Regions from separate parts of the Mesorhizobium sp. WSM4828 genome, predicted to be linked through region 2. Evidence: predicted binding sites of a transcription regulator. Region 2 holds the regulator's gene; each other region holds the start of a gene.
The links. Region 2 encodes LexA, which represses DNA repair genes until DNA is damaged. Its sites were predicted from a motif close to TGTTCNNNNTGTGTTCNG; they were not measured.
Positions count from the first base shown of each region.

Region 1: a site for LexA is predicted at 8,412-8,429, ahead of parE (DNA topoisomerase IV subunit B). Genes of this name have one in related genera too.
Region 3: a site for LexA is predicted at 8,510-8,527, ahead of AC0L2X_RS28355 (DNA recombination protein RmuC). Genes of this name have one in related genera too.

Region 1 is NZ_JBVVQK010000036.1:28,782-38,832, forward strand. It holds gene AC0L2X_RS28210 (hypothetical protein) at 1-816, opposite strand, end outside; gene AC0L2X_RS28215 (nitroreductase family protein) at 973-1,557, shown strand; gene AC0L2X_RS28220 (HpcH/HpaI aldolase/citrate lyase family protein) at 1,576-2,457, opposite strand; gene AC0L2X_RS28225 (MaoC family dehydratase) at 2,461-2,952, opposite strand; gene AC0L2X_RS28230 (DUF2336 domain-containing protein) at 3,063-4,184, shown strand; gene AC0L2X_RS28235 (FUSC family protein) at 4,181-6,247, opposite strand; gene parE (DNA topoisomerase IV subunit B) at 6,290-8,341, opposite strand; gene AC0L2X_RS28245 (GGDEF domain-containing protein) at 8,613-9,782, shown strand; gene gcvP (aminomethyl-transferring glycine dehydrogenase) at 9,852-10,051, opposite strand, start outside.
Region 2 is NZ_JBVVQK010000011.1:179,376-189,426, forward strand. It holds gene AC0L2X_RS15425 (ComEC/Rec2 family competence protein) at 1-1,101, shown strand, start outside; gene lexA (transcriptional repressor LexA) at 1,095-1,829, opposite strand; gene kynU (kynureninase) at 2,277-3,524, shown strand; gene AC0L2X_RS15440 (alpha/beta hydrolase) at 3,617-4,447, shown strand; gene AC0L2X_RS15445 (molybdopterin molybdotransferase MoeA) at 4,455-5,660, opposite strand; gene moaC (cyclic pyranopterin monophosphate synthase MoaC) at 5,660-6,166, opposite strand; gene trpC (indole-3-glycerol phosphate synthase TrpC) at 6,169-6,981, opposite strand; gene trpD (anthranilate phosphoribosyltransferase) at 6,986-7,996, opposite strand; gene AC0L2X_RS15465 (SurA N-terminal domain-containing protein) at 7,993-9,885, opposite strand; gene tpiA (triose-phosphate isomerase) at 10,029-10,051, shown strand, end outside.
Region 3 is NZ_JBVVQK010000037.1:7,914-17,964, reverse strand. It holds gene AC0L2X_RS28405 (LLM class flavin-dependent oxidoreductase) at 1-1, opposite strand, end outside; gene AC0L2X_RS28400 (arylamine N-acetyltransferase family protein) at 8-832, opposite strand; gene AC0L2X_RS28395 (AI-2E family transporter) at 872-2,068, opposite strand; gene AC0L2X_RS28390 (LLM class flavin-dependent oxidoreductase) at 2,188-3,249, opposite strand; gene AC0L2X_RS28385 (DUF6481 family protein) at 3,480-3,908, shown strand; gene sugE (quaternary ammonium compound efflux SMR transporter SugE) at 3,991-4,305, opposite strand; gene AC0L2X_RS28375 (hypothetical protein) at 4,457-4,582, opposite strand; gene AC0L2X_RS28370 (transglutaminase-like domain-containing protein) at 4,798-5,607, shown strand; partial or broken gene AC0L2X_RS28365 (cation diffusion facilitator family transporter) at 5,730-6,685, shown strand; gene AC0L2X_RS28360 (GFA family protein) at 6,765-7,169, shown strand; gene AC0L2X_RS28355 (DNA recombination protein RmuC) at 7,215-8,477, opposite strand; gene def (peptide deformylase) at 8,581-9,111, shown strand; gene fmt (methionyl-tRNA formyltransferase) at 9,128-10,051, shown strand, end outside.

The DNA.
Region 1 (10,051 bases), on a different contig from region 2:
CATCGAGGCGAAGGCGCCGACGGTTTCCTTGATCGGATCGCCGGACTCGTTGAGCAGCGACCAGGAGGTGTCGGCGATCGCCTCGCCGCCTGACTCGCGCACCAGCTTCATGGTCATCTCGGCCGCACGGTGCTCGACGGTCGCTTCGGTCAGCTTGCCGGCCTCGACGCGGATGTCGGAGCGGATGACCGCGTTCACCGCACCATAAGTCGACACGACATGGTAGGTGCCGGCATTGAGCCGCACGACGCTGTTCGGCTCGACATCGGGTATGATCAGAGCGCGATCGCCATCGGCCGCGGCGTGGCTCTCATAGATCGAAAAGCGCAGCTTCTTCGGCGGTATGCGCACTCCTCCCGACAGCACGGCATCGAGCTTGAGGCCGCCGGCATCGAGCACGAGGCTCTCGCGCTTGGCTTCCTTGCCGACTGTGATGCGCTTGGTGGCGCCGGCCCGCCCGTAGGAGGCGTGGACCAGATACGAACCCGGCTCGAGCTGGAATACGGCGGTGCCGCCATGAGCCGAGGCGACCATCGGCAGCTTGCCGTCGCTGGCCGATTCGGGCTTGAAGACGCGCCAGACGATGCCGCGCGTGATGTCGGCGCCCTTGTCGGTCAATTGCGCCGACAGCGTGATTGCCCCGCTGCTCCCCAACGCCAGCGATGTCTCGCTTTTTGGAGGCGCATAGCCCGAAATTCCGGGAAGTTTCAGCTCGCCGAGGCCGTCCACATCCTGGGCGACGGCAAGCGAAACCGGCACCATCAACAGTGCGGCAGCGACCCATATCAGGAAAAGACGCAATGTCCCCTCAAACATGCCTTGCGTTGAAGCCCAAGGCGGTGGCAATTTCAAGGCTTAAGAGTCCGGTCGGCTTCTGCTACAGGGCTCTTTGTCCGGCGCGCCGCGCCAATGCCCAAGCCGCCCGATGTCCCGATGGTGCGCTTCAGCTCAAATTCCAGGAGACTTGCGCCCATGGCGTCGCCGATCATCGATTTTCTGCTGACCCGAAATTCCGCGCCGATCCCGGATTTGAAAGAACCGGCACCCGGCGATGCGGAGATTGCGACGATGATCGCCGCAGCCTCGCGGGTGCCGGACCATGGCCGGCTGGAGCCCTGGCGTTTCATCTTGTATCGCGGCGAAGCTCGCATCGAGATCGGCAAGAAGCTGGCGGCACTTGCCGAACAGCGTGAAGGGCCGCTGCCGGAAGGCCGCCGCAACCAGGAATTGGCGCGCTTTTCGCGGGCGCCGCTGGTCATCGGCGTGATCTCGATCCCCAGGGAAAATCCAAAGATCCCGCAATGGGAGATGTTCCTGTCCGGCGGCATGGCGGCGATGAACCTGATGCTTGCCGCCAATGCGCTGGGCTACGGCACCAACATGATCAGCAACTGGTATTCCGACGTGCCCGAGGGCAGGGCGATCCTCGGCCTGGCCCCGCATGAGCGGGTCGTCGGTTTCGTCCATATCGGCTCCTATCAGGGGCCAGCGCCGGAACGACCACGGCCCGATCCGGCAAAGCTCTATGCCGATTATTCGGGGCCGTGGGTGGGATAATTTCGGCGCGGAACAGTCTTAAGCGCCAAGCCCAGCTACCCTGGCCCGCGCCAGGAGCCGCTCGGCGAGCTTGAGATGCGGCCGGTCGTACATCTTGCCGTCGATGCCGACGACGCCTGGATTTCCTGCCGCCTTGAACGCCTCGACGATCGCCAGGGCGCTTTTCACCGCTTGCGCCGAAGGCGTGAAAGCAGCGTTGATGACCGGCACCTGCGCCGGATGGATCGCCATCTTGCCGGTGAAGCCGTCGCGCTCGGCCTCCGCGCATTCGGCCTCGAAGCCTGCCATGTCACGAAAGTCCGGAAAGACTGTGTCGATCGCCGCGACCTCCGCGGCACTTGCGGCGAGGATGGTCATGGTGCGGGCGAGGCGGAACACAACCGTGTAGCGGCCGTTCTCGTCGCGCGCGGCGCGCGCGCCGATTGCCGCCGACAAATCCTCCGCGCCCCAGGTGACGCCGGCAAGCCGCGCGCTTGCACGGGCGTAGGTCGCTGCTGCCAGAACGCCGGCGGCGGTTTCAGTGATGATCGGCAGGATCCTTATAGCTCCATCCGGCAGGCCGCTTTCAGCTTCGTGCACCCTGAGCTTGGCCGAGAGATGCTGGACATCCAGTCCGCCGTTCGACTTAGGCAGCATGATGCCGTCTGGTTTTGCTGGCACGAGCGCCGCCAGATCGTCGTCGGTCAGTCCGGTCGAAAGGTCATTGACGCGCACATAAATCAAGGAGCTGGTTCGGTGCCTGTGTGCGGCGATGAAACGCGCCGCTGTATCGCGCGCCAGACCCTTGTTCTGCGCGGCAATCGAATCCTCGAGGTCGACGATGACCACGTCGGCGCCCACGTCAAAGCCCTTCTCCAGCTTCTTTTCCGAATCGCCGGGAACGAAGAGCAGAGAACGCATCGGCTATGCCTTTTTCATCATCATGGCTTGCCTCGTGCATTTGGCAACCAGCACGTCGTTCTGGTTATAGGCGCGATGCTCGAACTCGACGATGCCGCGGTCCGGTTTCGATCTGGAATCGCGTACCGAAACCACCGTGGTCTCGACGCGAATGGTGTCGCCATGGAAGACGGGGTGCGGAAACACCGTCTCCCTCATGCCGAGATTGGCGATAGTGGTGCCGACGGTAATGTCGTTGACCGAGATGCCGATCATCAGGCCAAGCGTGAACAGCGAATTGACCAAGGGCTTGCCCCATTCGCTCTTGGCGGCGAAGTCGAAGTCAATGTGCAGCGGCTGCGGGTTCAGCGTCATCACCGAAAACAGCATGTTGTCGCTTTCGGTCACGGTCTTGCGCAGCGTGTGCTTGAACACATGGCCGACAACGAACTCCTCAAGGTAAAGTCCGGCCATTGTCGATCTCCTCCGCTGCTTAAGGGTTGATAGGCGTTGCATACCGGGCTCGCAAGCCAGTTAACGAACATGGTGAACCGTTCGTAAACCATTTGTGCCTACGGTCTCGACAGGGGCCAGAAGCGTTCTGGCAAAGGGCGTAAGCAGGCGACATGGTCGTTTCGCATTTCCTGAAATGGATCCACACGGCGAAGGTGTCGGAGCGCGCTGCGGCGGCAAGCGCGCTGGCTCGCGCCTATGTCGACTCGGACTTGCCTTTCGAGGACCGCTGCGCTGCCGAGGCGGCGCTGACATTGCTGCTCGATGACGCATCGTCGAAGGTGCGGCTGGCAATCGCCGACGCGCTTTCCATGAGCCACTACGCGCCGCCGCAGATCGTCAGCGCGCTGGCTTCGGACCAGCCCGAGGTGGCCGCGTTGGTACTGGCGCGGTCGCCGCTGCTTACCGATGCCGACCTGATCGATCGGGTTGCCGGCGGCCAGAAGGCGACGCAGAAGGTGATCGCCGACCGGCCACGCCTCTCGATGTCGGTTGCGGCGGCGATCGCCGAGATCGGCGAGCCGGAGGCCTGCGCCACGCTGCTCGCCAACAGCGGCGCCGACATCGCATCGATCAGCTTTCGCCGCATGGCCGAGCGGCACGGCCATCTGCCTCTGGTGCGCGAGGCGCTGATTGCCGACGCACGCCTGCCCGCCGATTGCCGGCATTTGCTGCTGGTCAAAGTGGGCGAGACGCTCAAGGGCTCGCCGCTGGTGCTGGCGCTGATGGGCGCCGCCAGGGCTGAGCGCGTCACCCGCGATGCCTGCGTCAAAGCTTCCGTGACATTGATCGAAGGCACGCGTGCCGAGGAACATACAGCACTTGTCGAACATCTGCGTCTGCGCGGCGACCTGACCGCAAGCTTCGTCATCCGCACCATCGCCCACGGCAAGGTCGACTTCTTTGGTTCGGCCCTGGTCGCGCTCAGCCAGCAGTCCGAACAACGGGTGAGCGCACTGCTGGCCGGGGGGCATGACATAGCGTTGCAGGCACTGTTCCGCAGCGCCGGGCTTGCCGCCGCCACCCACGCCATCATCCTGCGTGCGCTGAAGGTCTGGCGCGAGGTCGCCAATGGCAAACGCCTCGCCGGCGTCCAGGAAGTCAGCTGGCTGATGCTGAAGGAATTGGGCGGGCAGTCCGCCGAAGGCGATCTCGCCCGGCTGGTCAAGTCGATCCATCTCGACGCGCTGCGCGAGAACGCACGCGGCCACGCGCTGGCGATCGCGGCTGCTTAAACCCGGTCCTTCGCGAAAAAATCCGGAAAATCTTCGATCGCGGCGGCAATGATGCGCAGCGAGGCGGCGATATGCAGCATTTCGGCTGCTTCGCTTCGCTCCGCGATGCCAGCTGCATATTGCCTGGCGACGGCGACGGTCGCCGTCGGCGGCTCGCCGGACCGCCTGAACAGCAGTTCGCGCGCCAGACCGCGCAGGAAATTGGCGATGGAAAGTGCTGTTTCAGGCGGGATCGCGGAACTCTGTTGCGCGTTGCGCAGCCGCAGGATTTCGAGGCCGACAGTAACGGCAGCAATGCCGCCGGCGAGAACGGCGTCGCCTTTCTCGCCGGCGTTCTGCAGCAGCGGCATCAACTGATTGACCCGATCATAGGCAAGGCTCTCGAAAGCCAGCCGCCGCGGCATACGCTCATGTAGACAGAGGCGGGCAAGATCTTCGCGCATGGCTTGCAGGATGCGGTTGACGGTGACCCAGGGGCCGGCGGGCAGCACGATGGCGAAGACGCCGATCGCCAGAAGAATGCCGACCAGGACCGATGCCGAATTGGCGAAGAACGGAAACGGATCGTAGGTCATCGCCTGATGTGGGCTGAGGAAGGCGAGGAAATTGATGGCAAAGGCCGTTGCCACGCCGACATAGCGCGGATTGGCCATGCCCAGTGCCGCTGGTACCAGGATCGGGACGACAATGACCATGAACCAGCCGAAGCCTGGCAAAACCGGAAGCGCCAACTGGCCGATGAGAAACGCAAAGGGCAGGGCGAGCAACGTGCCCTCGAAGAAGTTCCATGCCGACCGGATTGGATCGGGGCGAGCGGCGAACAGGCTGGAGACGACGGCGACGAGAATGACCGTGCCCGTCGCGCCCGACCATTTCGTCGCCAGCCAGAGGCCGGCGACCAGGAGCGTGGCGATTGCTGCGCGCACGGCATTGCGCGATGCCGCACGGTAATCGCGGTGCACCACCAGCGCCGGCTGCCGCCGTTCGCGACTGGCACGAGACGGGGGAGAGCGGAGTGCATCCAGGCCGCGCAGCACTTGCTGCATGGCCTCGGCGAAGTCGGCGGCAATGGTTAGGCGGGTGACAGTGCCAGCCCAGTCAATGTCTTGCCCGGCCGCGACGTCAGGCATCTGCCGCGCCTTGCCGGCGATTGCGTCGAGCCGCGCCACCCAGGGCGCCGTATCGTCCAGCGCGCCCGACTTGGCTACCAGTTCGCCGACAACGGCCTGCAACTCGGCGCGAACGGGGATGAGGGCTGCATTCTTCGGAGCGGCATGGCCATGCAGCGCACGCGCCGCTGACAGCGCCGACAGAAGCTGACCGATGGTACGCCGGACCGGATAGGCGCGGGTGGCGAGGCTAGGCCCCTCCAGCCTTGCGTAGGTGCGCATCTCGCCGAGCGTCTGGACATCGCCGATCAGCTTGCGGTGCAGCCCGGCAAGCTTTTCCGCATCGCCGCCGGAAAAAGCGCCGTCCGCGTAGGCCGCCAGGTCGAGAATGCTGCGTTTCAGTCTTGAGATGATGGCGTCGGCGGCCAGTTTCGGCAGGATCAGCCGGCTGGTCAGCGCAGCGCAGGCGATACCAAGCACGATTTCCGCGCAGCGCGCCACGGCGAGATCGATGACGAGGTGCGGCTGGCCGAAAGCCGGCAGGCCGATGATCATCGCGGTGTAGCCGGCAAGCGCCGCGCCATCGGCCTCCGGATTGCGTAGCAGCGACGAGACCAGCGTGCAGAAGCCGATCCAGACGGCAAGAAGTGCAACCAGCAACCACGAGTTGGCACCGAAAACAGTGGTAATGCCGATCGCCGCCAGCGCGCCGGCAAGCGTGCCGAGGAGACGATAAAACCCCTTCGCCAGCACCATGCCGGCGACCGGCTGTGCGACGATGAACACCGTCATCATCGCCCATTGCGGGTGGTCGAGCTTCAGCGCATAGGCGGCCAAAAGCGCGATGAGGCCGGCCGAAACGGTGCGCAGGGCAAAAATCCAGTCCGAGCGCGTCGGCCGCGTCAGGCCAGCGATCCGCGTGCCGATATCGTCCTTCAGCCGCGCCCAGATCAAGTGCTCGTCTCCAGCTCAGAAGGCCAAGCTAGCGGCGGGAGCTCAGATATCCAGCACTTCCGTCTCGGCGAATTCCGCGCGTTCCTGGATGAAGCGGAAGCGGGCCTCAGGTTTGGTCCCCATCAATGCGTCGACCGCATCCTTGGTCGCCGCCTCGGCGTCGATCACATCGACCCTGAGCAGCGTGCGCTTTTTCGGGTCCATGGTGGTTTCCTTGAGCTGGGCAGCCATCATTTCGCCCAGCCCTTTGAAGCGGCCGATTTCGACCTTGCCGCGCCCGGTAAATTCGGTGCGCAAAAGTTCGTCCTTGTGCGCGTCGTCGCGGGCATAGGCGACCTTGCCGCCCTGCCGGATCGAATAAAGCGGCGGCACCGCCAGATAGAGATGGCCGCCGCGGACTAGGCTTGGCATCTCCTGGTAGAAAAAGGTGATCAGCAGCGAGGCGATATGGGCGCCGTCGACGTCGGCATCGGTCATGATGATGACCCGGTCGTAACGCAGGTCCTCGTCGCGGTATCTCGAGCGCGTACCGCAGCCAAGCGCCTGGATGAGGTCGGATATCTGCTGGTTGCCGGCCAGCTTGTCGCTGCCGGCGCTGGCGACGTTGAGGATCTTGCCGCGCAGCGGCAGCACCGCCTGGCTGGCGCGGTCGCGCGCCTGCTTTGCCGAACCGCCGGCCGAATCGCCCTCGACGATGAAGAGCTCGGCACCGGCGGCAGCATTCTGCGTGCAATCGGCGAGCTTGCCGGGCAGGCGCAGCTTGCGCACCGCACTCTTGCGCGACACTTCCTTTTCCTGGCGGCGGCGCACCCGCTCGTCGGCGCGCGCGATCACCCATTCGAGCAGTTTCGACGCTTCCTGCGGATTGTCGGCCAGCCAGTGGTCGAATGGGTCGCGGATAGCGCTTTCGACGATGCGGATCGCCTCGATCGTCGCCAGCCTGTCCTTGGTCTGGCCGACGAATTCCGGTTCGCGGATGAACACCGACAGCATGCCCGCCGCCGAGATCATCACATCCTCGGATGTGACGATCGAAGCGCGCTTGTTGCCGACCAGGTCGGCATAAGCGCGCAAGCCGCGTGTCAGGACGTTGCGGAAGCCGGCCTCATGCGTGCCGCCCTCGGCGGTCGGAATGGTGTTGCAATAGGAATTTATGAAACCGTCGCCGCCGAACCAGGTCACGGCCCATTCGAGCGAGCCGTGACCGCCCTGCTTCTCGCTCTTGCCGGCGAACATTTCACGGGTCACCTGGAATTCGTCGCCGAGCGAGGCTTTCAGATAGTCCTTGAGGCCGCCCGGAAAATGGAATTCTGCCTTGGCCGGCGTCGTGTCCTTTTCCTTGATCAGCGAGGGATCGCAGGTCCAGCGGATTTCGACACCGCCGAACAGGTAGGCCTTTGACCGCGCCATGCGGTAGAGCCGCGCCGGCTCGAAAGCAGCACCCTTGCCAAAAATCTGCTCGTCTGGATGGAAGCGGATCTTCGTGCCGCGGCGGTTGTGCACCTCGCCGAGCTGCTCAAGGCCGGTCACCGGAACGCCTCGCGAGAAGCGCTGGCGATAGAGCTTGCGCCCAATCGCGACCTCGACCTCGAGATGGTCGGACAGCGCGTTGACGACGGAAACGCCGACACCGTGCAGGCCGCCGGACGTCTCGTAAACCTTGCTGTCGAACTTGCCGCCTGAATGCAGCGTCGTCATGATGAGTTCGAGCGCCGGCTTCTTGAATTTCGGGTGCGGATCGACCGGAATGCCGCGGCCATTGTCGGTAACTGACAGGTATCCGTCGGCGGACAGCTCGACATCGATGAAGGTCGCATGGCCGGCGACTGCCTCGTCCATCGAATTGTCGATGACCTCGGCAAACAGATGGTGCATCGCCTTGTCGTCGGTGCCGCCAATGTACATGCCCGGGCGCCGTCGCACCGGCTCCAGCCCCTCCAGCACCTCGATGTCGGCGGCACTGTAGCTCTCGCTGGCGTCGCGGGGCGCCGGCCGCTTCGCCGCCTGCACCAGCGGGTCGGCCGGGCGCGCGGCGGCGCGAGCCGGCTGCGGCTGCTTGTCCAATTTGGCGAAAAGGTCGTTGTTGTTGTCCATGCCGATCCTGGATTCCGATGCTGCGAATCACCACGCGATACTGCCACGCTTTTCGCGGGCAGGCGACGGAGGTTCCTGTTACGTTCGAGGATAGAGCCTCTTACTGCAAAACCATTCGGCAGCCAAGCGGCGGAAATGGGGTCGAAGTTGGAGCATCGACGTTTTGTAAACCCTGTCCGAAGGTTACGCCGGAAGATTGGCTAAAAAAGGTATTTGCGGACTGTCGCTGACCTAGAATGCAGCGGAACCCTCAAGAGGCTGTCGCTTAAACATGTTGGATTACAGTTCGCTCCTGCTCGCGGCGGCGCTGTCGGGCACGTGCCTCAGCATCACCATGTTTGCGATCTGGTTCAGCGCGCCACAGGCACGCTTTGTGCTGACGGTGGCGTGCGGCATTCTCGTGCTTGTCGCACATGTAGTGTTGTTCTGGCATTACACTAGGGATCCAAGCGCCTGGCTTTGCCAGATCGTGCTTGTGCTTCTCAGCCTCGGCTTCCTGATTATCTGCCTGTCGGCCATGCAATATCTCAGCATAGGCGACTACAGGCGCGCCATCTTGCCGACCTTGGTTGCGATGGCTGTTTGCACGGGCGCGACGTATCTCGGGTTTGATGGTGTCGGCTTTATCGTCACCTACGCCACGGTAACGGCGCTGCTCTCGCTCATCGGGGCGATGTTCTGGATTGAGGGTGGTCACGATCGCCGGATATTGCTGGTCGTCTCGTTCCTGAGCGGCGTCTGTGCCCTGTCGTTCGGACTTTGCGGCGCGGTCCTGCTGGTCAAGGGCCAATGGGTGCTCGGTGTTGCGCCCGACAATTGGGCCGAGCGGGTGAATTCCGTCGTGGCCGTCGCCTGCATGACCGGGCTCGGCGCATTGACGCTCTCCCTGCACCATTTGCAGGCGCAGATCGAATTGAAGGCCGAGACGATGACCGATCCACTGACCGGGCTGATGAACCGGCGGGCGTTGACGGCACTCTACGGCGAGCGGGTCTTCGGTCCGTTCATGTCCGTCGCCATGTTCGACCTTGACCATTTCAAGAGGACGAACGACGTATTCGGTCACCCGGTCGGCGACCAGGTTCTGCGCCGCTTTGCCGCCGTCATCAGGAAATACGCCCGGACCGGCGTCGACGCCTTCCGGTTGGGCGGAGAGGAATTCGTGCTCGTCATGTCGCGGATGACGGAAGAGAAGGCCTATGACGTTGCGAGCAAGATCAGCGTCGCCTTCGGCACGGAAGTCGTAGCCACCCAACTTGGTCCGTTGCGAAGCACAGTCAGCGGCGGCATCGGCTTTGGCGGAACAAGCGGCACCGGTCTCGACGATGTGCTGGCCGAAGCCGACGCAGCACTCTATGCGGCAAAGCGCGCCGGGCGAAATCGCGTCGTCGTCCGGGACCGGGCGAGCAAGGCCGACGGGCCGGCCTTGCGTTCTGCCTGATGAGATTTCTATCTTCTTGTTAGACCACGATCTTGTCCGAAAACCGGGTTCCGCTTTTCGGGATCTGGTCTACTCCGCCGCGCCAAGATATTCCGATAGCGGCGGACAGGAGCAGACAAGGTTGCGGTCGCCGGCGACGTTGTCGATGCGTGACACCGGCGGCCAGTATTTTGCCGCCGTATCGGCATCGCCGGCGGGGTAGGCCGCCTCCAGACGCGAATAGGGATGGGTCCACTGGCCGGCCAATGCCTCGGCGGCGGTGTGCGGCG
Region 2 (10,051 bases):
GTCGGCGCCTATGCAGGCTGGTCCGATTACCGCGCCGGCAGGGCCGCCACGCCGCCGCTGCGGCGGTCGCCGCTACGCTTTGCCACGCGAAAGGTCCTGCTGGGCATGGGCGGCCTAGCGATGACCTCGATCATTGCAGGGAGCGCCACGGCGCTTTTCGCCATATGGCACTTCCAGCGCGTGGCGCCGCTCAGCCTGTTCGCCAATCTGGCCATCATGCCCATCGTCTCACTGGTCGTCATGCCCTTCGCCGTTCTCAGCGCGCTGGCGATGCCGTTCGGTGCGGATGGGCCGTTCCTCTATGTGATGGGCAAGGGGCTAACGGCGATGATCGCCCTGTCCGGGTGGATCTCCGAGCGCTCGCCGATCGATGCGGTCGGGCTGATTTCGCTGAGATCCGTCCTTCTGGTGACGATCGCCCTCGTCATTGCCAGCATGGCGACGACCTGGTTGCGGCTCGCGGCACTTCCTTTTGCGCTCGCCGGCTTGCTGACGACAACGCAGACGCGCGTACCCGATGTATTGATCTCGGAGGACGCACGGCTGGTCGCGCTGCCGATTGGGAGCGGTGAACTCGCGATCAACCGGGCACGCCCGAATGAGTTCACCATCGACAACTGGAAACGCGCGCTCACATCAGAGGCTATCGTCGCGCCGGAAACACCTGGAAAGAACGACCCGCAATTCGACATTGCCGATCCGGCCGAACTACCGCCGGGCATGCCGTTCATTTGCACGGACGGCCTCTGCCTTGCCAGGCATCCATCCGGCGCGATCATCGCGCAAGCCAAGGACCGCAATACTGCGCGGCCAGCCTGCGCCTTTGCCAGTTTGATCGTCATCGACGACGCCACCGCCCATAACCCCTGCTACTACGACCGGCTGGTCCTCGTCGTCACCAAACGGCAACTGGCGCGCGCGGGAAGTGCCGCCGTCTATTTCGATCCACAAGCGGCAACACGCGCCGAAATCCGTTTCGCAGTCGAAAAATCATACCGGCCCTGGCACGTGCAGCGGAAATTTTCACGCGCGGCGCGGGGCCTGCCGCCATACCGCAGGGCCGACAAACCCAAAGCCGGCGCCAAGGGCGGAGCTCAGTAGCGGCGGATCAGTCCGACGAGCTTGCCTTGCACCTTGACCCTGTCTGGTCCGAAGATGCGCGTCTCGTAGGCCGGATTGGCGGCTTCCAGGGCGATCGAAGCGCCCTTGCGGCGGAACCGCTTCAGCGTCGCTTCCTCCTCGTCGACCAGTGCCACCACGATCTCACCGGGGCTCGCCGTATCGGCATTGCGGATGATCACCGTGTCGCCGTCGAAAATGCCAGCCTCGATCATCGAATCGCCTTTGACCTCGAGCGCATAATGCTCGCCGCCCATGATCATATCCGGCGGCACCGAAATCGAATGCGTCTGGTGCTGGATGGCGTCGATCGGCACACCGGCGGCGATGCGGCCCATCACCGGGATCGAAACGGCGGCGACGACATCGTCGTCATTTCCGGCCGCAGGGACGCGCGACGATGTCGGCTTGCCTTGCCGCGGACCGCCTTGCCCAAGACTGCCCTGGATGACACTCGGCGAGAACTTGCGTGCCGCATTGAGGCCGGGGGCGATCGAGTCAGGCAGGCGCAGCACCTCCAGCGCACGGGCCCGGTTGGGCAAACGGCGAATGAAGCCGCGCTCCTCCAGTGCCGTAATAAGCCGGTGGATTCCCGATTTGGAAGCCAGGTCGAGCGCTTCCTTCATCTCGTCGAAGGAAGGCGGGATACCGCTTTCCTTCAATCTTTCGTGGATGAACATAAGCAGTTCGTGTTGTTTGCGTGTCAGCATAGCGACCCCCAACAGAATCAGAAAAACAAACCCAGAACAAACACTATCTGTTCCAGTTGTGTTCCGCAACTGTTTAAAGTTTAATGAATGCGTTAAGGCTCGGGAAACAAACGACGTCCCCTAACCGGGGTACCGCACTTTCACCGTCGCGAGCCTCATCGCCTTGATTCTGCTTTCGTTTGCGCCCTTCTGGCTTCCCGGAAGGCCACATTGGCATCGGCCGTCGGTCGGCAAATGGCACGGAAGTGAACCCTATCGAGTGTGCGGTTTGGTCAATGCACCGTGAACGAAACGAACTCAAAACGCCAACCTCGGGTTAGGTCCTGGTTTCCATCGCCTGGTCAGGCTGCTTCTCGCCGGTGGAGTCTTGCTGCGCGCAACCAGGTAATGGAAGAACAGTCGATGCGTGTCCGGCGTTGCGTTGGATCTTGGGGGAGCAGGCAAATCATGACAGGAATTCCCGATCTCGTGGCCGTAAAGGCGATGGATGCCGCGGATCCGCTGCGCGCGATGCGCGACCGCTTTGTGTTGCCGCAAGGAGTGATCTATCTCGACGGCAATTCGCTAGGAGCTGCTTCACGTGCCGCTTTCGATGAATTGCGCAAGGCCGCGACCGAAGAATGGTCGCATGATCTTATCCGCGCCTGGAACGTGGCCGGCTGGTTCAACATGCCGCTCGAACTCGGCGACCAGCTCGGGCGCCTGATTGGCGCCGCGGCCGGCCAGACGGTGGTCTGCGACACGACGTCGGTCAACATCTACAAGCTGCTGCACGCCGCCATGGCTATGCGACCGGAGCGGCAGGTCATCGTCGCCGAGGGCGATAGCTTTCCGACGGACCTCTACATGGCTGAGGGTGTGGTTTCGACGCGAAAAGATACGCTGCTGCGCCTCTCGGGGGTCGACGCGCCGAGCATCGAGGAGCTGATCGACGCACGCACCGCCGTGGTGCTGGTCAACCACGTCAACTACAAGTCGGGCGAACTGCGCGACATGCCGGCGCTGACGCGCAGGGCCCAGGAAGCCGGGGCGATGATCGTCTGGGATCTCTGCCACACCGCCGGTGCGATGCCAGTCGAGCTCGACAAGGCAAAAGCCGATTTTGCCGTTGGCTGCACTTACAAATATCTGAATGGCGGACCGGGCGCGCCTGCCTTCATCTATGCGGCTGAGCGGCATCTTGCCGACATCCAGCAGCCGCTCACCGGCTGGTGGGGCCATGCACGGCCCTTCGCCTTCGAGCCAGGCTATGCGGCCGGCACCGGCATCCGCCGGTTTCTGTGCGGCACCCAGCCGATCCTGTCGATGCGCACGCTGAAGGGCGCGCTCGACATCTGGAACGATGTCGACATGACGGCGGTGCGCAAGAAGAGCATTGCGCTGGCCGATCTGTTCATCGAGCTTGTCGAGGCAAAGTGCGGCACTTACGGGCTCACGCTCGAAAGCACGCGCGACGGGGAAAAACGCGGCAGCCAGATTTCATTCATGCATGAGCATGGCTACCAGATCATGCGCGCGCTGATCGAACGTGGCGTGATCGGCGATTTTCGCGCGCCATCGACCATGCGCTTCGGCTTCACCCCGCTCTATGTCGGCTATGCCGATGTCTGGCAGGCCGTCGAAGTGCTTGAGGACATCCTGCGCACCGGTGCGTGGAAGGATGCGCGCTTCGCCATCAAGGCGGCTGTCACTTGAGATTGATGCGAGAGCTGGAGCCGTGAGGCTGGCGACGACGCGCCGCGCGATGCTTTGCGTTGCAAGGCCATATTGCCAGGGGAGGGCGCAGGGTGTTCGAACGTCACATTGCCGATTGGGATAACGCCTATGCCAACGGCGCCAATATAGCCGGCAGCGATCGCTGGCCGGCGGCCTGGATCGAGCCAGCGCGGGTTTTCCGCGACGTGCTTTCGACCGAGGGCAGGGCGCGGCTCGACTTGGCCTATGGCGATAAACCACGCAACCGTCTCGATCTTTTCCTGCCGGCCACCAAGCCCAAGGGGCTCGTGGTGTTCGTCCATGGCGGCTACTGGATGGCATTCGACAAGAGTTTCTGGTCGCATCTTGCCGCTGGCCCTGTTGATCGCGGCTATGCGGTTGCGATGCCGTCCTACACGCTCTGTCCGCAGATACGCATTGCCGGCATCGTCAAGGAAGTCGGCGCGGCGATCGGCACAGCGGCGGCGATGGTCGCAGGGCCGCTGATGCTGACCGGACACTCGGCCGGCGGCCATCTTGTTAGCCGGATGGTTACGGCGACGACGCCGCTGGCGCCCGAAGTGGTCCGGCGCGTTCGTCGCGTGGTGTCGATCTCGGGAGTGCACGATTTGCGCCCGATCATGTGCACCGGCATGAACGAGACGCTGGCGATCGATGAGGCCGAGGCGCAGGCCGAAAGCCCGGTGCTGCTGCGCCCGATGGACAAGGCCCGCCTGACCTGCTGGGCCGGCGGCGGCGAGCGCGCCGAATTCCTGCGCCAGAGCGCGGTGCTGGCCAACATCTGGATCGGCCTAGGTGCCTCGACCAGCTCTGTGGTCGAGCCTGACCGGCACCATTTCAACATCATCGACGGTTTGGCCGATCCAGACCATCGGCTGACCCAGGCCTTGATCTCGGAGTGAGGCAGGTTCAGCGTAGCATCAGCACGTCGCAGGGGGAGCCCGCCGCCGCGGCAGGCGCGAACGGCGCGCGGACGATCAATCCGTTGGCATCGGCCAGCATTTTCAGCATCGAGGAGTCCTGGATGCCGAACGGCGTCGCCGCGAGGGTGCCGGCGTCGTCTGTGACAACAGCCCGCACATAATCCTGCCTGAGATCGTTGGCCGGCATGGCAGCACCGAGCCGTGCCCGACGCATATCCTGCTGAAAGGCGCGGCCGCCGAGCCGCGCCAGCAGCGGCTTCAGGAAGAGCTGAGTGCAGACCAGGCTTGCCACCGGATTGCCGGGCAGGCCGATGCAGCGAATGTCGCCCAGCCGCCCGAACATCAGCGGCTTGCCCGGCCGCATGGCGATCTTCCAGAAATCGAGCGTCATGCCTTGCCCGGTCAGCACGTCATGGACGAAGTCGTGGTCACCGACCGAGGCACCGCCCAGCGTGACGATGACGTTCGCGCCAGCCTTCACGGCCTTTTCAACCAATGCGGCGATCGCCTCCCTGCGGTCCGGTGCGATGCCAAGGTCGAGCGCGCGCGCACCGACCGACTGTGTGGCAGCGGCGACACCATAGGCGTTGGAGGAGATGATCTGGTCGGGGCCAAGATTGCTGCCCGGCGGCAGCAATTCGTCGCCGGTTGCGATGATGGCGACCAGCGGCCGTTTGACCACGCGGACCTCGGGGTGGTTGGCCGACGCAGCCAGCGACAAGGCCGCCGGATCGAGCAGGCGGCCCTTGGGCAGCAGGACATCGCCCTTGGCGAAATCGAGCCCGAGGCGGCGGATGTTGCGCCCCTGCACCGTCGGCTCCGTCACTTCTACGACACCGCCGCCGAGATCGCGGACGTTCTCCTGGATGACGATGGTGTCGGCGCCTTCGGGAAGCGGCGCGCCGGTGAAGATACGCACGGCCTGCCCCTGCTGCACCGTTCCGGCAAAGCCGCGTCCGGCCGGCGCCACGCCGACCACCGAAAGCTTTGCCGGTACGGACGCGATATCGGCCGCCCGCACGGCATAGCCGTCCATGGCGGAAGCGTTGAACGGCGGCTGGGTGCGGAGCGCCACAACCGGCTCCGCCAGCACGCGGTCGGCGGCATCCAGCAGTGCGACGCGTTCGCCCGGCAGCGCTGCTGCGCCGTCCAGCAGGCGCTCGAGCGCCTCGGCAACCGGGACCAGCGCCATTATCGGCCTGCCCCGGTGGCCCCGCCTCCGGTGATCTTGTAGTCGCCGGATTTGCCGCCGGTCTTTTCAACCAGCCTGATGCCCGAGATGACCATGGCGCGGTCGACCGCCTTGGCCATGTCGTAGATGGTCAGGCAAGCGACCGAGACGGCACTCAGAGCCTCCATCTCAACGCCGGTCTTGCCGGTGACGCGGGTCAATGCTGTCACCTTCAGGCCGGGCAGCGCGGCGTCCGCCTCGATATCGACAGATATCCTGGTCAGCAGCAGCGGATGGCAAAGCGGGATCAGTTCGTGCGTCTTCTTGGCCGCCATGATGCCGGCAATGCGCGCGGTGCCGAGCACGTCGCCCTTCTTGGCATCGCCAGCGAGGATCATGTCCAGCGTCTCGGACCGCATCGACACGAAGCCCTCGGCGACTGCCGTCCGCACCGTCTCAGCCTTGTCACCGACATCGACCATGTTGGCTTCGCCCTGCGCGCCAAGATGGGTGAGGGCGGCCGCCATCGTCAGATCGCCTCTGCCGGCGCCTTGCCCGTCAACAGCAGGCGCGTTGCCGCGGCCACGTCCTGCTGGCGCATCAGGCTCTCGCCGACCAGGAAAGTCGCAATGCCGCTCTGCTCCAGCCGGCGGCAATCGTCGTGCGAAAAGATACCGCTCTCACTGACCAGATGGCGGTCGGCCGGCACCATCGCTACCAGCCGCTCCGAGGTCTCGAGGCTGGTTTCGAAGCTCCGGAGATTGCGGTTGTTGATTCCAATCAGCCGCGACGACAGCTGCAGCGCGCGTTCCATTTCAGCTTCGTCATGCACTTCGACCAGCGCGTCCATGCCGAGCCCGAAGGCTGTCGCTTCGAGTTCTCTTGCCAACGCGTCGTCGACGCTGGCCATGATGATCAGGATGGCATCGGCGCCCCAGGCCCTGGCCTCGTAGATCTGATAGGGGTCGAACAGGAAATCCTTGCGCAAGGCAGGCAGGTCGACGGCAGTGCGCGCAGCAGTGAGGAATTCGGGCGCGCCTTGGAAGGAGGGTGCGTCGGTCAGCACCGAAAGGCAGGCGGCACCGCCTTCCGCATAGGCCCTGGCCAGCGCCGGCGGATCGAAATCGGCGCGGATCAGGCCTTTCGATGGGCTAGCCTTCTTGATTTCGGCAATCAGCGCGAACCCGCCGGATTTGCGCTTTGCCTCAAGGGCGGAAAGAAAGCCGCGCGGCGCGTCGGCATCCGTCGCCTGTGCCTTGATTTCGGCAAACGGCACTTGCGCCTTGGCCGCCGCGATCTCGTCGCGCTTGTAAGCCTCGATGTTGCGCAGGATGTCGGACATAATTCTAACCGTTCGAAATCTCGACCAGCCTGTCGAGCACTTTCAGCGCGCGGCCGCTGTCGATGGCCTGCGCCGCCGTCACCATGCCGTCGGCAAGTGTCGTCACCTTGCCGGCCACCACCAGCCCGGCGCCGGCATTCATCAGCACCGTATCGCGAAAGGCGCCGGCAGCGCCGCCCAGCATGTCGCGCAGTGCCTGGGCGTTGTGGGCGGCGTCGCCGCCGCGCAACTCGTCCTTGGTGTGACGCTTCAGCCCGACGGCTTCCGGGGTCAGCGTAAAGCTGCGGATCTCGCCGCCGGCCAGTTCGGCGACAAGTGTCTCGCCGGTGGTGGTGATCTCGTCATATCCGTCGCCATGGACGATCCAGGCATGGTCGGCACCAAGTTCCTTCAACGTTTCTGCCACCGGCATGATCCATTCGGGCAGGAACACGCCGACCATCTGCCGTCTGACACTGGCCGGATTGGAAAGCGGGCCCAGCAGGTTGAAGATGGTGCGGGTTCCGAGCTCGACCCGGGTCGGGCCGACATGCTTCATCGCCGGGTGATGCGCCGGCGCGAACATGAAGCCAACGCCGGCCTCTTGGATGCAGCGGCCGATCGTCTCCGGAGGGATGTCGATCTTGACGCCCAATGCGATCAGCACATCGGCGGCGCCAGTCAGCGAGGACAGTCCGCGATTGCCGTGCTTGGCGACGGGCACGCCGCTGCCGGCGATGACGAAAGCGGATGCGGTCGAAATGTTGACGCTGTGCGAGTTGTCGCCGCCGGTGCCGACAATGTCGATGGCGCCCTCGGGAGCTTCGACGCGCAGCATCTTGGCGCGCATGGTGGCGACGGCGCCGGCGATCTCGCTGACGGTCTCACCGCGCACGCGCAATGCCATCAGGAAGCCGCCGATCTGGCCGGGGGTGGCATCGCCCGACATGATAATGTCGAAGGCCTCGCGCGCCTCCTCGAAAGAAAGGGCGCTGCCGGCGGCGACCTTGGCGATGTGGATCTTCAGCGCGCTCATCTGGCCAGGGCTTGGGTTACGGCCGCCTGATCGATGCGGACGTCATATTGCGTCTGCAGCTGCGCCACCAACTGGTCGAGCAGGTCGTCGGACATACCGGAGGTGAAGGATTTCTGAGCGTCCTCGGGTACTGAGCTGGCATCGGCCCCGGCAGGCTCGAACACCTCGGCAACCTTGAACAGGATCTGTCCGTCGCCTGTAGGTGAGGGGATCAGCCCGGTGCCTCCTTCGCCGACGCCGAACATCGCGGCAGCCCCTTCCTTGCCGAAATCGACGTCGTCAGCATCGCGCTTGACGCCGCGCTTGGTCTGCTTTTCGAGCTTGAGCTCACCGGCGATCACCTCGAGCGTGGCGCCGGCCTTGAGACGCTTCTCGAGCTCTTGTGCCTTTGCGCTAAGCCGTTTGGTAGTCTCAGCCGCGGTCCAGTCGGCCACGACCTTCTGGCGGACTTCGTCCAATGTGCGGTCACGGGCCGGCGTGATCGCGCTCACATCGTAGAAAACGAAGCCGTTATCGGCGGTGGTGAGGCCTTCATTGTCGGTTCCGGGTTCGGACTCGAACACCGCCTTGATGAGTGCCGGCGATTCCGGCAGGTCTTTGACGATGCTTTCATCCGGCCTTCGGCCGGTGCGGTCGATAGCGTCGATGGTGACGACCTTCAGCTTCAATTTGGCGGCGGCCTCGGCGAGCGAACTGCCCGAGGCGCGCGTATCCTCGTAATTGTCGTGCACGTCCAGCAAGATGCGGCTTGCCTCGCCCAGTGCCAGGTCCTTGCGGATCTGCTCGGACACTTCGGCCAGCGGCTTCACCACTTCGGGCTTGATCTCGGTGACGCGCAGCAGAACGGGGCCAAAGGCGCCTTGCACGACCGGGCTGACTTCATTGACGTTGAGCTTGAAGGCAGCATCGGCAACCGCCTTGTCGGCGATCTTGTCCTTGGCCAGCGTGCCGAGCAGCGTGTCGGCTGGTGTCTTGCCTTCAGCGGCGACGATCTTGTCGAAGGTCGCGCCGGTCCTGAGCGAATCGAGCGCCGCCTTTGCGGCATCAGGCGTCTTGAATACAAGCTGCTCGATGGTGCGCATCTCCGGCGTGGTGTAGCGCGCCTTGTTCTTGTTGTAGTCGTCGCTGACCTGTTGGTCGGTCACCGCGCTCAAATCCATGATGTCTTCCGGTTCGAGCCTAACATAGGAGAACTTGCGGTATTCGGGTGCGGCGTAGGTTTTCTTGTTTTCCTCGAAATAGGCCGAAAGCACGCTGTCGGACGGCGCTTCTATCGGCTCGACAAGCGATTTCGGCAAGGTCAGGTAGTCGATGGTGCGATCTTCGCCGCGATAGAGCGCGACCGCCTTGAAGAATGTATCCGGGGCCTTGAGGCCATCCGAAACCGCCTCGACGATCTGCTGGCGGACCGCGACCTGGGCTCGGTTCTTCAAATAGTCTTCCGGCCGCATGCCGATCTGCCGAAGCAGGTACTCGAAGGTTCTCCTGTCGAAGGTTCCGGCAGGCCCTTTGAACGCCGGGTCCTCACGCGTCAGTTCGGCAAGCCGGTCCTTTGACAGGCCGAGGCCGAGCTTGCGGGCCTGCTCGTCGAGGACAGCGCCTGACACGAGTTGCGCCAGCACCTGGTTGTCGATGCCGAGCGCCGTCGCCTGCTCACGGCTGATGCGCTGGCCGAATTGCTGCGACATGACACTCAACTGGCGATCGTAGGCGAGGCGGTATTCGTTGATCGAGACCTTGGTGCCTCCGGCCGTAATCACGGCGTCATGGCCGGCAAGACCGCCCATCAGCCGTCCCGAGATGCCCCAGATGGCGAAGCTCAACACCAACAATGACAGCAGCAGTTTCGCGACCCAGGTCCCCGCCGCGCTTCTCAACATACCAAGCATGAGTACTTCCGATTTTTGCGCATTTTCGCATGCGCCGAGTCTGAAACAAGCGCAATAGCGCCCTTCCTGCCCACTGTCGATTGCTTTGTGGCCTGATTTTGATAGTGAGGGCCAGCTTGAAATTGCCCGGAGAAACAAATCCCATGACGCCTGGAATCCGCCCGCT
Region 3 (10,051 bases), on a different contig from region 2:
TGGCGTCTTAAGCCTCCAGGATTTTCTTCTGTCGCGCCATGGCCTCGAAGGCTGCACGGTCGGGAATGGCGATTTCGAAGCCTTCTAGCACGTCGGCGAGTTCGGCGGCTGTTGCTATCTCCACCTGCTCGGTACCGCCGCCGAGATGATGTGTCGACAGCCGGTTGTTGCGGAGCGCATAGCGGCGGTCCGGCAAGGCCCGTGCCGCGATTACGGAGGAAAGGAAGTGTGAAGTTGGGTGGGTCGACAGGAAATGGTTGCTGACCGAATAGTCGACCTCGTAGTTCTGCTGCATGTCGAAGCGGTACATTGTCCGCCAGTCGCCGCCGACATTGGCCCGCAGGCGAAAATGATCGCCTGTCTCTACCATGCGGAATGTCTCATGTGGGGTCTTCTGCTCGAGGCCCGGTCGAAGCAGGAGCGGTCCTGTCAGCGTCAGCCCGCCGAAGCCGACGTCGGCAATGTAGGTTCGGCCGTCGAGTTCGATACGCAGCAACATATGGCTGCGTGCAGTTATGGCATCATCGGGCTGGCCCCAAAGAACGCGTGCTGCAAGGCCGGTGACGGCGAAGCCAAGCGCCTTCAGCACATGCATGAAAATGAGATTGTGCTCGAAGCAATAGCCGCCGCGATGCCGCGCGACGATCTTTTCCTGCAGCGAGGCAAGATCGAGACGAACCGGGTGGCCTAGAAACGGATCGAGATTTTCGAACGGGATTGCCTGCGGGTGCAAGAGATGGAGCGACTTCAGCGTTTCCAGCGAAGCGTCCCTCGAGCCGGTGTATCCGATGCGGGCGAAATAGGCATCGATGTCGAAGGAGATATCGGTCATGGAAGGGAGTCCGGGCTTTGACCGGCTCGATATAGGCATTCAATCCGGGCGCCGCAAACGCCGCGCGTCGGTTTGCGCTGCAGTGCTGTCCTCGATGAGTTCTTCTTCAGCCACCGCCGTGTGTTGCGCCGCCAGGAAATTGCCGACATGGCTGAGGCCGTCGAAATGATCGCAGAACACCTTGATGACGACCAGCAGCGGCACCGCCAGCAGCGCGCCGACGAAACCCCATAGCCACGACCAGAAGGCGATGGCGATGAGGATCGCCACGGCGTTGATCTCGAGACGGCGGCCGACCACCGTCGGGGTCACGAACTGGCCTTCGACGACGTCGCACAAAAGGACGAAGGCCGGCGCCAGCAGCGCATAGGAAATCGTGTCGAAGCTGATCAGCGCGATGATCGTGACCAGCGTGATGGTGGTCAGCGCCCCGATATAGGGCAGGAAATTGAGCAGAGCCGCTGCCGCGCCCCAGACCTGGGCGTTGGGCACGCCGAGCGCCCACAGGCCGAGCCCGATGACCACGCCGAGACATGTGTTGATGACCGTGACGGTAAGCAGATAGTGGGAGATTTCACGTTCTACGTCGTAGACGACGCGCAGCGCCCGCTTCTTTTCGCTGAGACTGGGGAAGGACTGGACGATCTTTTCATAGAACATCGTGCCCGAGGCGAGCAGGAACAGCGACAGGACGAAGACGATGGTGACGCTGGCGCCGGCCGACAGCACATTGCCGGCGGCCTGCGAGAGAATACCGGATGGCGCCATGGCCACCCTCTGAACGCCCGGCTCCTGGGATGTCTGGGTCAGGCCCTCGATCTGGCGCGAAATCTCCACGATCCTTTCGAGCGGACGGCGCAGTTGTGCCAGACGTTCGGTAAGCTGCTGGCCGATCGTCGAGGTATTGTTGATGAGATCGATGACCGGGCCGCTGAGCAGATATCCCGCGACGGCGACGAGGCAGAACGAAAGCAGCACCAGCAGTGTCGCCGAAATGACATCGGGCATGCCATGCTTGCGCAGGAAGCGAACGATCGGCGTCAGCGTCAGCGCCAGCAGGAAAGCCAGAATGACCGGCATGAAGAAGGCGCGGGCGAAGTAAAGCGCGTAGATCGCCATGAGGATGAAGATGCCGACGAGCAGCGAACGCATCAGATGCGCATCCGCCCGTGCCTCGACGCGCGGATCCGGGCTTTCGGCAGCGCTTGCGCCCGAAGCGGCGGGTTCGGCTTTCATTCTGACCCTCGGCGGTACACCGCGATTGGTGCAGACCGTTGGCGAAAAACGCCTCTGTGGCTTCAAGGTTCCGTTAGCCGGCGTCACCGGCAAGGCCGCCTCGCGGCCTTGCCGGTGAATCAGGCAACCGGCGCCGCCACGGCAGGGACGGCCTTCGCCGTTTCCCGGCGCACGATCGGCGCCACCTTGGTGCCGTAGAGTTCGATGGCCTTCATGACCTTGGCGTGCGGCATGGTGCCGATCGCCATTTGCAGCAGGAAGCGGTCGTTGCCAAATATCCTGTGCTGGGCAATGATCTTCTCGGCCACCTGTTCCGGATTGCCGACGAACAGCGCGCCGTTCGGGCCGCGCGATTGGTCGAAATGCGCCCGCGATGTCGGCCCCCAGCCGCGCTCGCGGCCGATGCGGTTCATCACCTCGGCCTGCGGCCCGTAAAAATCGTCGGCTGCCTGGTCCGTGCTCTCGGCGATGAAACCGTGCACGTTGAGGCTGGTGGCAAGGCTCGCCGGATCGTTGCCGGCCCGCCTGGCTGCATCCCTGTAGATGTCGAACAGCGGTGCGAACCGCGCCGGCTCGCCGCCGATGATCGCCAGCGCCAGCGGCAACCCAAGCACGCCCGCGCGGGCGACGGATTGCGGTGTTCCACCGACGGCGATCCAGATCGGCAATTTTTCCTGCAAGGGCCGGGGATAGACGCCGCGATCCTTGATCGGCGCGCGCAGAGTGCCCGACCAGGTCACCTTGACATGATCGCGGATGGCGAGCAGCAGGTCGAGCTTCTCGGCGAAGAGCTCGTCGTAGTCTTCGAGATTGTAGCCGAACAGCGGAAAGGATTCGATGAACGAGCCGCGCCCGGCCATGATCTCGGCCCGGCCGCCGGATAGAAGATCAAGGGTGGCAAACTGCTGGAAGACGCGCACCGGATCGTCGGACGACAACACGGTGACGGCGCTGGTCAGCCTTATGCGCCTGGTTCGTTCGGCGGCCGCCGCCAGTGCCACCACCGGAGCCGAGGCAGCATAGTCGGGACGGTGGTGCTCGCCGAGACCAAAGACGTCCAGCCCGACCTGGTCGGCCAGCTCGATCTCCTCGATCAGGTTGCGCAGCCGCTCGCGCGCACCGATCGCACCGGGACCCGGTCCCGGGCTGACGTCGGCGAAGGTGTAGAGACCGAGTTCCATAGTGTGTCATCCCAGCGTTTTGTCGTGGCGCTACAGGTAGCGATCAGTCCGCCGCCCCGCCAGAGGCCCGGATGGTGAACAGTGCGGGTGCCATTCAGTCGAATTCAATCGAAATGGCGTCTCCTGGTTGCAACAGATCAGAATTTCATGGCTGGCATACCGTTTTGGCGCTTGAACTCTCGGTTTTCACGCGTATGTAAGCCTCGCAAATTGACTTCAGGGAAGTGGACTTGGCTATCTATAGAGAAAAAGACGTTTTCGAGCGGCGCAATGCCGCAAACGAGGCAAAGAAGGCGCTTCTGGAGCGCTTCAAGGCGAAGCCGGCGGCAGACGATCCAGCGGTGCTGGCACGACAGGCCGAGCGCAAGGCGATCCTCGAGGCCCGCGCGATACGCGAGGCCGAAAAGGCCAGGCTGAAGCAGGAAAAGCTGGCGCGCGAAGCGGCCGAAAAGGCCGAGCGTGAGGCAGCTGCGGAAGCGGCACGCATCGCCGCGGAAGAAGCCGCACAGGCCGAAGCGAAGATCCGGGAAGCTGAAGAGAACGAGCGCATCGCCCGTTTTCTTGCCGACGAGGCCGAACGCAAGGCCAAGCGTGACGCACGCTATGCCGCGCGCAAGCAGCGCACCGGCAGGACGCCGCCCGGCTTCTCCGCCCGATAGCGCCTTCCGGCGCCGATCAGCCGAATTCAAGACTCAGGGCTGCCTTGCAGCGGCCCCGAACGCGTTCGTCTGTCAGAATCGGCTAAGCCGCGAGCTTCAGTCCCATGATGCCGCAGACGATGAGCGCGATGCAGGCCAGCCTGATCGCCGTCGCCGGCTCCCCGAGCAGCCATATCCCCAACAGCGCCGTGCCGACGGTGCCGATGCCGGTCCACACCGCATAAGCGGTGCCGACCGGCAATGCCTTCAGCGCCAGGCCGAGCAAGGCTAGGCTGACGATCATCGAGGCTACCGTCAGGACGGTCGGTAGCGGCTTCGAGAATCCGTCGGTGTATTTGAGGCCGATCGCCCAGCCGATCTCCAACAGGCCGGCGAGGAACAGGAAAATCCACGACATCGGAACGCTCCGTTTCGATGGCCTCCGGCCGATTTCTTGAAGGCGCAAAAACTATCTTCGCCGCATCCATGGGGATGAGCGTGAGCTTAATGAACATCATACCGGCCGCGTTCGCGGCCGGTCGAAATGAGCCGAAACGGTAGCTGCGGCCCTACTTGTCCTTCAGCTTCATCGCCTTCACCGGCGGTGCCTTCAGGGCCGGCGCCGGAGCGGGTTTCTTCGCGTCCTTCTTCGGCTTGCGGGCTTCCTTGCCCGCCTTCATCGCACCCTTAGCCATGATTCGTTCCTCCAGTTGATGCCTAGCGAAGTGAAACAAGAGAAAACGCTCGACTGCAAGAGGCCGTTGCCGTGCAGTCGCCCTGGCCGATGGCTGTTAACCGGTTTCTAATTCCCTCGTAAACCGCAGCGGTCCGTGCCATGGTCTTCTTCGCACTGCAGCATCATCCCTTGCGTTTCGCCAGCTGATGATCAGGCAGGCCGGTCAGGACGACAATGCGGATCCACATCGGTTGCCAGATGAGTTTCGATTTCCCGCAAGAAACACCGCTGATCGCGATGCTAAATGTCCATTATTCGCGCGCATCTGATCTTGAGCGGCCGGACTTCCTGACGTCGAACCCGCCGGTGCCGATCGAAAGCTACCGCGACAGTTTCGGCAATTGGTGCAACCGTCTCGTTGCGCCGGCCGGGCGCTTTGCGTTCGGCACTGACGCGGTCATCCGCGACCCCGGCTCCTTCGAGACGCGCGAGCTGACGGCGTGGCAGCACGAGGTGCGCGATCTGCCGTCGGAGACGCTGCTGTTCCTGCTGCCCAGCCGTTATTGCGAGAGCGACGTGCTGTCGAATGAAGCATGGCGGCTGTTCGGCAGCACCCCGCTAGGCATTCCGCGCGTCCAGGCGGTCTGCGACTTCGTCCATAACCACATCGTCTTCAACTATTTCAATGCACGCCCGACACGCACCGCCGCCGAAGCCTATCGCGAGCAGAGTGGTGTATGCCGCGACTTTGCTCACCTCGCTGTTGCCTTCTGCCGCGCCCTGAATATTCCGACCCGCTACTGCACCGGCTATATCAGTGATATCGGCCTGCCAAAGCCGTGGTCGGACATGGATTTCGCCGCCTGGATGGAGGTCTATCTCGGCGGCCGCTGGCACGCTTTCGATCCGCGCAACAACGCACCGCGCATCGGCCGTATCCTGATTGCCTCCGGACGCGATGCCGCCGATGTGCCGCTGACCCACATTTTCGGGCCGGGCGCGCTGGCTGGCTTCAAGGTCTGGACGGACGAGGTCGTCGAATAGCCCCGCGCCGCCCTTTTGAACAACTGACCTTGTGAACAACTCGACACTTCGGGCGTTGTGGGGACTGTGGAGCGTGGGCGGGCGCTCCGCCAATCTCGGTGCATCAACCAAGGCAGCACACCATGGCGGCGCATGGCGGGTCGAAAAAAGTGATCTATGCGGCGCTCGCCGGCAATCTTGCGATCGCACTGACCAAATTCGCCGCTGCGTTGTTCACGGGCAGCTCGGCAATGCTCTCGGAAGGCGTCCACTCGCTTGTCGATACCGGTAATGGCAGCCTGCTGCTTTACGGCATGCACCGTGCCGCCCGGCCGGCCGACCGCACGCATCCGCTAGGCCATGGCCGCGAGCTGTACTTCTGGAGCTTCATCGTTGCGCTCCTCGTCTTTGCACTGGGCGCCGGCATATCGTTCTACGAAGGCGTGACGCACATCATGGCGCCGGAGCCGATCGCCAACGCCAAGGTGAACTACGCTGTCCTTGGCCTTTCCTTCCTCTTCGAAGGCACCTCTTGGCTGGTGGCGCTGAAGGAATTCCGCCACCAAAAAGGCAGCCACGGCTGGCTCGAGGCGGTGCAGCTCAGCAAGGATCCGAGTGTCTACACCGTACTCTTCGAGGACAGCGCGGCACTTCTCGGCCTCGTTGTCGCCTTTGCCGGCATATTGGCGGCGGAATTGCTGGACATGCCGAAGCTCGACGGCGCCGCGTCGATCGGCATCGCGCTCATCCTGGGCGCGACCGCGGTCTTCCTGGCGCGCGAAAGCAAGAGCCTGCTGCTCGGCGAGCCGGCCTCGCCCGAGGTGCAAATGAAAGTGCTGGCCATCGTCCAGCAGGACCCGGCGGTGCAGCGGGCAAATGGCGTGCTGACGCTGCATATGGGTCCGCAGGAGATCGTCGCCGCTCTAAGCATCGAGTTCGAGGACCATTTGTCGGCGCCCGAGATAGAGACCTGCGTCGAGCGCCTCGAGACACGGCTGAAGGCGGAGTGACGCGGCTCTTCGTCAAGCCGCAGACCACCGGCACCTGGGAACGCCGGAGCAAGGCCTTGGCGAGGGCATCCGGACAAGAACCAGCCTAAGGAAAATGGCTTGAGGAAACCGATGCGTCATCGGGCAGTCCCGGCTATGATCGCAGGCAAAAGCTAGGGAGGAACGAAGATGAAAATCGACGGCGGGTGTCATTGCGGCGCCATCACTTACGAGGCCGAAGTCGATCCGGAAAAGACCACCATTTGTCACTGCATCGATTGTCAGAAGCTAACCGGAACGGCCTTTCGCGTCACCGTGCCGGCGTCCGAGGACAATTACAGGATCACCAAGGGCACGCCGAAGATCTACATCAAGACCGGTTCGAGCGGCGCCAAGCGCGCCCAGGCATTTTGCGGTGAGTGCGGCTCGCATCTCTACGCCACGTCGGCGGGCGAGGGACCGAAGGTTTACGGCATCAGGGTCGGCACGGCACGGCAGCGCGATCAACTGGTGCCGAGAAAGCAGATCTGGCACCGCTCGGCGCTGCATTGGCTGCCGGAATTCGAAGGCACAACCATCATCGAGGAGCAGTAGCGCCGGACTCGGACGAAGCGCTCGGCTCCGGTTCCGGCATAGCTCTCAATCGTCGCCTTCGACGACCCTCAGCCTCAATTGCCCGGTTTTCGAATCGGCGACGCGCGGGCTGCTTTCCGCTTTTGCTCCGCTGCCATTCGAACCAGCGGTGTCCTCTGCCGGCTGCACGCCAAACTCCAGCGCTTCGATCTTTTGTCCGCGCCTGGTCACCTTCGATGTCGAGACCAGGATGTCCTCGATATCCCTGGCCGATTGGCCGAAATGCGTCTGCAATTTGCGCACCCGCTCGTCGAGCCGGGAGACGTCTTCCATCAGCCGGATGACCTCGCCCTGGATCAGGTGCGCCTGCTCGCGCATGCGTGCGTCCTTGAGAATTGCCTGGATGACCTGGATAGACAGCATCAAAAGCGATGGCGAGACAATGACGATCCGCGATCGATGCGCCTTTTGGACAACGGCCTCGAAATTCTCATGGATTTCGGCGAACACCGATTCCGAGGGCACGAACATGAAGGCGGTGTCCTGCGTCTCGCCCTGGATCAGGTATTTTTCGGAGATATCGCGGACATGCACCTCGATGTCGCGGCGGAAAGCCTGAGCGGCGGACTTCTGCAGGTCGGCGCCTTCGGCGGCACGGATGGCATTCCAGGCCTCGAGCGGAAACTTTGCGTCGATGGCAAGCGACGGTGCGCCGTTCGGCATCCTTACCAGGCAGTCGGGCCGGCTGCCATTCGACAAGGTCGCCTGGAATTCATAGGCGCCGTGCGGCAATCCGTCGGCGACGATGGCTTCCATGCGCGACTGGCCGAAGGCGCCGCGCGTCTGCTTGTTGGAAAGGATCGCCTGCAATTGCACGACCTGGCCGGCCAGCGACTGGATGTTGCCTTGCGCGATATCGATAACCGCCAGCCGTTCCTGCAGCTTGGCGAGGCTCTCATGCGTCGATCTCGTCTGCTCGGTCATGGTCTGGCCCAAGCGGCCGGTCATGGCATCGAGGCGCTGGCCGATCGACTGTGTCAGTTCCGCCTGGCGCGCCCCGAACACTTCGGCGATGGCGCCCATGCGGCCCTGCATTTCCGCCTGGCTTGCCAAGATGCCGGCCATCCTCGCCTCGGCGTCGCGGGCGTGGTCGGCGGCTTCGGCGGCCGCCATTGCACGCGCCTTGGCCGATCGCCAGAGCGCAACGACGAGCGCCGCGAACAGTCCGAGGAACAGCATTGCGCCGAAACCCAGGGCATGGCCCAGCGTGATCGTGGTGGCGCCGAGGCGGGCTACAGGTTCGGACAGGATGGTGGCCAGATCGTTCATGCCGACAGCATAGATGATTCGGTTCGCTGGCACAGATCAAAACGGGAACGACCCGAAGGCGTCCCGGTTGACGCTTTTCCTGCGAGGTCTTAGGTGAGACGCCATGTCGATCAAGCCGCTTATCATCCTTCCCGATCCCGTCCTGCGTCAGGTTTCAAAACCGGTCGAGCGTGTCGACGGCGATTTGCGCAAACTGGCCGGCGACATGCTGGACACCATGTATGACGCGCCCGGCATTGGCCTCGCGGCGATCCAGGTCGGCGAACCCTTGCGCATGCTGGTGATCGACCTCGCCAAAGAGGACGAGACGCCGGCACCGCACGTCTTCATCAATCCCGAAATCCTCGAAAGCTCCGACCAGCGTTCGGTCTATGAGGAAGGCTGCCTGTCGATCCCGGACTACTACGCCGAGGTCGAGCGGCCGGCGGCGGTGCGGGTGAAGTATCTCGATCGCGACGGTCAGCTGCAGGAGATCGAGGCCGAAGGGCTGATGGCGACCTGCCTGCAGCATGAAATCGACCATCTCAACGGCGTGCTGTTCATCGATCACATCTCAAAACTGAAGCGCGATATGGTGGTCAAGAAGTTCAAAAAGCTCGCCAGGGACAAGGCGCCGGGCAAGATGGTGGGATAGGGGTCGACGAATGCCCCTGCGTGTCATCTTCATGGGTACGCCCGAATTCTCCGTGCCGACCTTGCGGGCGATTGGCGGGGCAGGGCATGAATTGGCAGCCGTCTACACGCAGCCGCCGCGCGCCGGCGGCCGGCGCGGGCTCGAGCTGACGCCGTCGCCGGTGCAGCGCGAAGCGGAGCGGCTGGGCGTCGAGGTTCGCGCGCCGGTGTCGCTGAAGAGCGAGGCGGAGCAGGAGGGGTTCCGCGCCTTGCGCGCCGATGTCGCCGTGGTCGTGGCCTACGGGCTGCTTCTGCCCAAACCCATCCTCGAGGCGCCGCGGCTTGGTTGCCTCAATGGCCACGCATCGCTGTTGCCGCGCTGGCGCGGCGCTGCCCCTATCCAGCGCGCCATCATGGCCGGCGATACCGAAACGGGCATGATGGTGATGCGGATGGAGGAAGGCCTCGACACCGGGCCGGTGGCAATGGTTGAAAAATGTGCCATCGGACCCGACATGACGGCCGGCGATCTGCACGACCGGCTGATGGTGTTGGGTGCGGCTCTGATGGTGCAGGCGCTCGAACGGCTGGAACGGAATACGCTGACTTTGACCACACAGGCGGAGGTGGGGGTGACCTACGCCAAGAAAATCGATAAATCGGAGACTCGCGTAGACTGGCTGCGACCTGCCGGCGACGTGCACAACCAGATTCGCGGCCTGTCGCCCTTTCCCGGTGCATGGTGCGAGGCCGAAATCGGCGGCCGCGTGGAACGGCTGAAACTGCTTCGCTCGACGCTCTCGCAAGGCGCCGGCGAACCGGGAGGAATTCTCGATGACCGGCTGACGGTCGCCTGCGGGTCAGGCGCGATCAGGCTGGTCGAAGTTCAACGTGCGGGCGGAAGGCCCATTGCCGCGCAGGAGTTTCTGCGCGGGGCCAAGCTCGAAAAAGGAATGAAACTG